DNA from 2 places in the Mesobacillus boroniphilus genome. Region 1 is predicted to be linked to the other one. Evidence: riboswitches for the same ligand, from Rfam matches in the RefSeq annotation. Region 1 holds a riboswitch; the other holds the start of a gene.
The links. A riboswitch is a leader RNA that binds a small molecule or an ion and turns the genes downstream of it on or off. The one in region 1 is predicted to bind cyclic di-GMP.
Positions count from the first base shown of each region.

Region 1 (4,219 bases):
AAGCTAGCATCTGGCCTTCGTATCAACCGTGCAGGGGATGATGCTGCTGGTCTAGCTATTTCTGAAAAGATGCGCGGACAAGTTCGTGGGTTAGAACAAGCTTCTCGTAACTCACAAGATGCAATCTCATTAATTCAGACTGCTGAAGGTGCTCTAAACGAAACTCATTCTATTCTTCAGCGTATGCGTGAACTATCAGTTCAATCTGCCAACGGTACAAATACAGATGAAGATAGAGATGCACTCAACAAAGAGGTAGTTGAATTAAAGAGTGAGATTGACAGAATTTCTAGTCAAACAGAGTTCAATACTCAAAAATTAATTGATGGTACTTTTGGTACTCAGGTAGACCAGGATACTACTTCATCAACAATACTTGCAGTTGCTGGTGTTACCGGCGCAAATACAAATGGTGGTGTAGATGCAGGTACTTGGACCATTACTGCTGGTGATGGAGTGGCTGTACCGACAGGAGCTTTTTCAATTTCAGATGGTACTACTACTCTAGTATCTCAGGTTTGGACTGATGGAGATGCTGGTACTTTAACATTTGGTAATGGCGAAATTACTGTTTCGCTTAACAATGCAGCTTTAGGTGCAGACTTAGACGCAACAGCTATTGTAATCTCCGGATCAGGTAATACATTCCAAATTGGTGCTAACGAAAACCAGACACTAGCGTTATCAATTGGAGATATGAGTACTAAAGGGTTAAGTGTTGATGGAGTGGATATCTCTACATCAACAGGTGCCCAAAGTGCTATTACTAGTATTGACACAGCAATCAAATCTGTTTCTGATGAGCGCGCCAAACTAGGTGCTAACCAGAACCGTTTAGAACATACTATTAACAACCTAAGCACATCATCTGAAAACCTAACAGCTGCTGAATCTCGTATCAGAGATGTTGATATGGCAAAGGAAATGATGGAGCAAACTAAGAATTCTATTCTTTCTCAAGCAGCACAAGCAATGTTGGCTCAATCAAATCAGATGCCTCAGGGAGTTTTACAACTTCTGAGATAATGATAAGGGCGTCTTATCTGGTAACGGATAAGATCATCACTGGGTGAATTGCTGGGACTTCCTAAAGCTTCATCAACCACAGCGTAGCTGGAAACAGCAGGCGTGAAGGTTTGAAAATGGTGAAGATACAATAATGGATAATCAGCAGCCGAGCTCCTGTCTCGAAAGAGTGGAGAAGGTTCAACGACTAGGGAATACGGTCTAAGGTGAAGGCTATGGCTATGAATCCCGTAGGGCAGCTAAGCTGTCCGAAGTGCCCGGCCCCTGATTACAGGGTGAAGATATAGTCTATTCTGCAACTGAAAGGTGCAGTCGCAAAGCAAGCGAACCAACAACCACAAGGAGTTCTTCAACTTCTTCGTTAATATCTCAAGATGGCCATCTGTAAGACGGCCATCTTTTTTATTTATCATAATAAAGTTCACCTTTCTTTAATAAAACAATCCTCAACTGGTTTCTAGTTTTTAAAGTTACTATCTAGTAAAAAAAGAATGGATATATTAGAAATATAGGTGAAATAAACTAGAAATTTCCTGTTGTTTAGTAGTATAATAGACTAAAACTCACAGTTATCCAAAGTGAAAAAGGCAAACTATAGGAAACTATAGGACGCAAAGCCAAGGGCCTGTTCCATGTTTTTATGGATGGCAGCCGGTTGCCACAAGGAATCATAGTCTGTTTACCTATGAACCTTGTTTAAGGTTCTTTTTTGTTTGGATTCTGTCCGAAAGGCGGGACGATTTTTAATGGAAAGACAGTTTTACAGGAAATTGACTATTCTTGCATTATTCCTTATGTTTTCTCAAGTTTTTTATCCACTTGGTAATGCACTAGCTTCAACAAGTGTTCTCCCTCCTAGTAATCTGGCAGCCCAACTGGTTACCCCAGATGATGTGAAACTCACATGGAGTGGAGTATATGGTGCGACTGGCTATAACATATACGAAATTACAGAAGGCCAACTAATATTACGTGATAAAACTACAGCTACGAGTTATAACTTTAATAATCTAGCAGAAGGATCGTACAGGTATGTGGTTTCAACACTTAGTGCAGAAGGAGAATCCGGACCTAGTGCTCCTGTATCTGTCGGTATCGTTTATCCTGAGATGGTTGGACCGACCACTCTTTCCAAGGCAGTATCCAACGGAAATGATATTACTTTAAGCTGGCCTGCATCAACATATGCTGACCAATATCATATTTATCAACTTTCGGATGATGGCCAAAAATCTTTAATTGCATCACAAACATCAAGATCATATAAGATTACCAATGCTCCTGAAGGAAGCTTTACCTATGCTGTAACTGCGTCCAACTCCTTGTATGGAGAGTCGGAGCTTTCTCCGTATGTAAAAGTGGATATTGTATATCCAACAATGAATGTTCCAAATAACTTTAGTTATACGATAACAAATGGAAATGATGTAACCCTTAAATGGGATACAGTCTCATATGCAACAGACTATAAAGTATATGAGATTACTACAGAAGGAAAAGTTTTAAGAAACACAGTTGCAGGTACAACGCTAAAATTTACTAATGCTCCAGCAGGTGAATACGTCTACGAAGTTCACTCGAACAGTGACCGGTTCGGAGAGTCAGCAGAGGGTAGCCGAGTGTCAGTCACTATTGGTGAAATTGTCATGACAGCTCCTGAAAATTTCATCTATGAACTTAAGAACATTAATGATATCTATCTGAAATGGGATAGTGTTGCCTATGCAACCGGCTACAATATCTATGAAATAGTTAACGGGGAAAAACTATTAAAAAGTGAAAAAGTGACTGGTACAAGTATTACATATTTAAAATCAGAAGCAGGGAATCATACTTATGTGATTCACTCGTTTAGTGACCGATTTGGCGAGTCTGACGAAGGCAGCCGGGTAGACTTATCTATCGATCAGGTAACGATGGAAGCACCAGCTAATTTTACACATGAAATCCAAAATGGGAATGATATCGTTTTAAACTGGGAAACCTCTCCAAATGCTACAGGGTATAAAATCTATCAGGTAGTGGATGGTCAAAAGGTATACAAAGCAACTGTTTCAGATACTTCTTACACGTTCGCAAAAATGCCAGCCGGTGAATACACTTACGAAATTCACTCATACTCAAGCAGATTCGGTGAATCCCTAAAGGGGAGGCAGCTTTCAGTTACACTCGTACTACCAGTAATAAAAGCCCCTTCCAATTTAAAAGAGACTATCATAAACGAAACTGATTTCACTTTAACTTGGGACTTAGCTGAATATGCGGATAGTTACAGGATATATCAAATGGTTGATGGTCAAAAAAAATATGTTGCTGCTGTTAGTAATTCAAGTAAAGGATTTACAAGCATGCCGTCTGGAGAGTATACATATATCGTTTACTCATACTCCTCTCGTTTTGGTCTATCAGACGAAGGGTCACAACTGACGTTTACCTTAAAAGGAAAAACTATGCTTCCTCCTGAAAATCCTGCTTATACAGTCACAAATGGCAATGACATTAAGCTCAATTGGACTGCTGCAGAGAATGCAACAGGATACAAAGTATACCAGGTAGTAGGCAGTGAAAAGGTTTTAAAGAAAACAATAACCGGAACGGTTACAAGCTTCTTAAACTTACCTGCTGGCGATTATCATTTTGTCATTCATTCAAACTCTACACTTTTTGGTGAGTCGAACGAAGGTTCTGACCTGAAATTCCAATTGGTCCATCCAGTGATGGAAGCACCTGTGGAAGTAAACCAAAGTGTAAGAAATGGCAATGACCTTGTTCTAAGCTGGACAGAGGTTGAATATGCAGACAACTACAAAGTATATGAAATAGTTAACAATGAGAAAGTATTGAAGTATGAAGGTTCTGCATTAGCAAAGGTTATTTATAAAGTGCCAGCAGGAAACCATACTTACATAGTCCATTCTTTCAGTAACCGGTTCGGAGAATCAATAGCAGGTAAACAATTAACGGTAACTATACAAGACTACACTATGGATCCACCTGAGATTACAAATCAGACTGTTACAAATGTTAATACTCTAAAACTCGAATGGGCACCTGTTGGATATGCAACAAAATACAATATATATGAAATTATTAACGGAGAAAAAACACTCAAAACTACAGTAACAGGTACTACCGCAACAATTTTTAATATTTCTGAGGGAGAACATTACTACCAAGTTCATTCTTTTAGTGA
Region 1 is NZ_QTKX01000002.1:494,175-498,393, forward strand. It holds gene DYI25_RS15255 (flagellin) at 1-1,026, shown strand, start outside; gene DYI25_RS15260 (hypothetical protein) at 1,266-1,439, opposite strand; cyclic di-GMP riboswitch class I at 1,603-1,689, shown strand; gene DYI25_RS15265 (OmpL47-type beta-barrel domain-containing protein) at 1,773-4,219, shown strand, end outside.

Region 2 (4,219 bases), 370 kb from region 1:
ACTAGATAGAACCCGGGAATTGTACGAACTAATCACCGAAAATACGACCGATATGATCAAGGTGATTGATAAGAATAAAGTGATCCTGTATGCTTCTCCCTCACATGAAAAAGTAATAAGTCTGAAGACAGAGCAAATTATCGGCAAAAGCCTGAGTGAATTTTTGACGCCAGAGGAAGATGCCATCCTTGACAGAAAGCTGAAGGAAATTATCGAAACAGGTGAGCCGCAGATTTTACGGAAGAAGTTTACCACTTGCGACCTGAATTCTGTATACACAGAATACAATTTTTCGCCAATATACAATGAGAGAAAAGAGATAGAGTCCTTTGTCAGTGTCGGCAGGAATATTACGGACCGAGTCAAGAGTGAGGCAACAATTCGAAATTTGGACAGGCTGTCTGTTACCGGGCAGCTGGCAGCGGGGGTGGCTCATGAAATCCGCAATCCTCTGACTTCATTAAAGGGTTTTTCAAAATTATTGCAGACTTGCCTTGATAAAGAGAAGCAATCGGATTATCTGGCAATCATCATGAATGAACTTGACCGGATCGATATGATTGTCAACGAGTTTATGTCACTAGCAAAGCCGCAGGCCGTCCAGTATGTCAATGAGGACCTGAAGTCAATCCTGGACAGCACGATCAATATCATTAATCCGCAAGCATTGATGCACAATGTCCAAATCAACACAGCTTATCCAGAAGAGGACGTTAGACTATCGTGCAATCAGCATCAGCTAAAGCAAGTGTTTGTGAACTTTTTGAAAAATGCGATTGAATCCATGGCTGATGGAGGGGATATTTTCATAGAACTTCAAAAAAATGGCCCGAGAAAAGTGTTGGTCAGCATTTCGGATGAAGGAACAGGAATCGAATCAGACCGGCTTCGGTATCTCGGCACCCCATTTTACACTACGAAAGAAAAAGGCATCGGCCTTGGGCTGACAGTAAGCAATAAAATCATCCAGGAGCATAGTGGAACTATGAAGATTTCTAGCGAAAAAGGTCAAGGTACAACAGTGATTGTTGAATTGGATTGTTTCGAGACAGATGAAAACTTCTCAAAATAAAAAAATGCGGCTTCCTTAAAACGGGAGCCGCATTTTTGTTATTTCTCTTCATTGAACCAGAGTGGGTCGTTATTATCCACTTCACCATTGTAATTGATGACAATTTCTTCCCCAGCGCTTATGTCGCGATAGGCAAAGAAATCAAAAGTGTGATTGTCGAAATTGATATCATATGTTGCGTTAGGCTCATATGAGTGGTTGAATAACATCCCATAACCAAGGAGGATTGCAGAATGATTACTGCCATATTCGAAGGCATAATCAGCCAGCGCAGTCTTCTCGATGTGAACATGCTGGTCGTTTGGATAGGAAAGGACGGGAGCCTCATGGATTAGTTCGCCTTTTGCAATATCGCGAGTTGCGAATACCCCTCTGTTGAATTCTCCATCACTAATTTCAGAAGTCTTAATCTCAATCATTGTATCACCTGCTCGTTCCACTACTTTATTTATGTTTCATTCTATCAAGCATGACGGTAATAAAGAGTAAATGCAAGTTTTTAATATAAAACAAAAAAATTCTAAGCAAGAATCTCTAATATTTACCCTGCAAGACCTAAAAAGTTCATAAAAAACAATCTAATTTACCTATAAACATTAGTATGTCATGTGCCAAAGTAATTATTAATTTATTATGGTAAAAATTTCATTTTCTATTATTTTACATAAAAAATATGGCGTTAAAGGAAAAAGTGTGATTAATGGACTACTGACTAAGTATGTAGTTTTATAATCCTAGGACAATAGGTATAGTATAATTTTTTGAAAAATCAGGAAAAACGGTGGATTTTGTAGAACGATGTTTCAATTTATGATGTGTGTAAGAGATCAGTCGGATAAATACTGAACTCGACAAAGGCAAACCTGGTGAAAGCCAGCGACGCAAAGCTACAGGGGCTACGGCAATTCATGCTAGGCCAGCCAGCTACCGAAAGATCAGGGTGAATTACATGATGCGTGTATTCAGTGAACCCCCCTTTCGGTAAAGGCGGGGTTATTTTTGTACAGTCGGAGGTGAAAAGCGAAGTGAGGCTCGTGAACGAATCGAACGGCAAAGAGTTGGCAGCGAATGTAAAAATAGCAGATACCTTTTTCAGCAGATTCAAAGGTTTAATGCTGACAGATAGCTTGCCAGAAGGTCACGGTCTCTACATAAAGCCCTGCCCGTCCATCCATACCTTTTTTATGAACTATTCCATCGATGTTCTTTACATCAACGAGAACTATGAAATTGTAGGTGCGGACGAACAGCTAGAACCTGCAAAAATGGGAAAGCGCTACAAAGGTACGTATTCCGTCTTCGAGCTTCCAGAAGGCACGATCCGGAATACAGGAACGAAAGTCGGTCATTCAATCAAACTAATAAAATGAAAAGGGGTTTTAAACGATGATAGCAAAAATGAAAGCATTATTCACAGAAGAACAAGGACAAGGTATGACTGAGTACGGTTTGGTACTTGGAGTTATTGCGGTAGCGGTAGTTACTTTATTAGTATCTCTTCGCACACAAATCATAGCTATGTTTACTAATGTTGTTACTGCAGTAACAGGAGCTACTACAGGTACTACTCCATAATATGCATTGACGTACTTTCCATTTCATATCAAAGCACTCATTTATTCTTATCTACAGTTTGTGATGGAAGTTCGTTTAATTAATACAATCGCCAGTCAGAGGTACAGGCAGAAGGAGCCTCGCGTTGAGAAACGTGGGGCTTTTTTAAAACTCCTCAATGAAGATGAGGTGGAATAATGTGGTTTGATTTAATTTTAGTAGCTTTACTGGTTATTTGTGTAATAACCGATTTAAGAGAACGGAAGATTTATAACAAGGTATTGATTCCCTTTCTCGCGATTGGCCTGATCCTCAATATCGCAGTTGGAGGAATAGCAGGGCTTGGCCATGCCTTGGCCGGACTTGCTGTGGGATTTGCTATTTTGCTAATCCCCTATTTTCTTGGCGGAATGGGGGCTGGCGATGTGAAGCTGCTCGCTGTAATCGGTGGATTGAAAGGTACGGTCTTTGTTTTGACAGCTGCTGTTTATATGGCGCTGGCGGGAGGAATACTAGCGTTATTTGTCCTCTTTTTTCGGAAGGGTGCACTTAGCAGGATCAAACAGATAGGCAATTTTATAGGGGGATTGCGGAGCGGGGTGAAGATACCGCTAGCTTTAGATAAAGACTCTTTAAATGCAACGTATCCATATGGGGTAGCGATCGCCATCGGTGCACTTGCAGCGATTGTTTTCCCTTCTGGAGGAGGTTTGCTATGAAGAGGGATGAGCGTGGCCAGTCACTAGTTGAGACAGCCCTAATCCTTCCTGTCCTCATTATCATTTTGCTGGGTATCATTGATTTTGGAAGAATCATGTATTCATATGCCCATCTCCACATGGCAGCCCAGGAAACTGTCCGGATGGGCGGACTAGGGAAAAATGATACTGAAATTGTTACCTTCGCAAAAGATTATGTCACTCTTAACCCGATTGACCAGCTGAGAATTAACATTTCCCCGGGAGATGCAAGCCGTGATTCCGGTGATTACGTTACTGTCAAGCTTGAATATCCTTTTCAATTCTTTACTCCGTTTGTATCCAGTCTGTTTCCTTCTTCATTGTCAATTAAAGCGGAGTCTACGATCAGAGTCGAGTAGGAGGAAAAAATGATTAAAAGACTTTTATTTACTGATGAGTCTGGGAATACGATTATCCTTGCAGCCTTTTCTTTATTGGTCCTTTTAACCATAGCGGGTCTGGCCATTGATGGTGGCATGCTCTATATGACAAAGTCTGAGCTTCAGAAAACGGCCAATGCGGCTGTACTGTCAGGTGCTCAGGAGCTGACCAATAACGAGGCGAAGGTAGATGAAATAACAAGGAAGACTGTAGCTTCTCACAACAATGGGTCTGAGATAGAGAGTCTTTCAATCCAAATGAAGAAAAAGGTCGCTATTGATCTGGCAAAGACGGTTCCACTGGCATTTTCAAAACTGTTAGGAGTTGAATCTGTAAGAGTAAAGGCGCATTCAGCAGCTGAGCTTAGGACAATGGGCAGAGCTGTTGGTGTAGCTCCCTTGGGAATTGATGACAGTATCCCGTTGGAGTTCAATAAAGAATACAAGCTAAAGGTCGACACCGGTGGAGTGGA
Region 2 is NZ_QTKX01000002.1:862,528-866,746, forward strand. It holds gene DYI25_RS17080 (PAS domain-containing sensor histidine kinase) at 1-1,072, shown strand, start outside; gene DYI25_RS17085 (SET domain-containing protein) at 1,111-1,491, opposite strand; cyclic di-GMP riboswitch class I at 1,919-2,004, shown strand; gene DYI25_RS17090 (DUF192 domain-containing protein) at 2,098-2,442, shown strand; gene DYI25_RS17095 (Flp family type IVb pilin) at 2,459-2,647, shown strand; gene DYI25_RS17100 (A24 family peptidase) at 2,824-3,345, shown strand; gene DYI25_RS17105 (TadE/TadG family type IV pilus assembly protein) at 3,342-3,725, shown strand; gene DYI25_RS17110 (pilus assembly protein TadG-related protein) at 3,735-4,219, shown strand, end outside.
Region 2: it holds a riboswitch for cyclic di-GMP, as region 1 does, so the genes downstream of both, DYI25_RS17090 (DUF192 domain-containing protein) here and DYI25_RS15265 (OmpL47-type beta-barrel domain-containing protein) in region 1, are expected to answer to the same signal.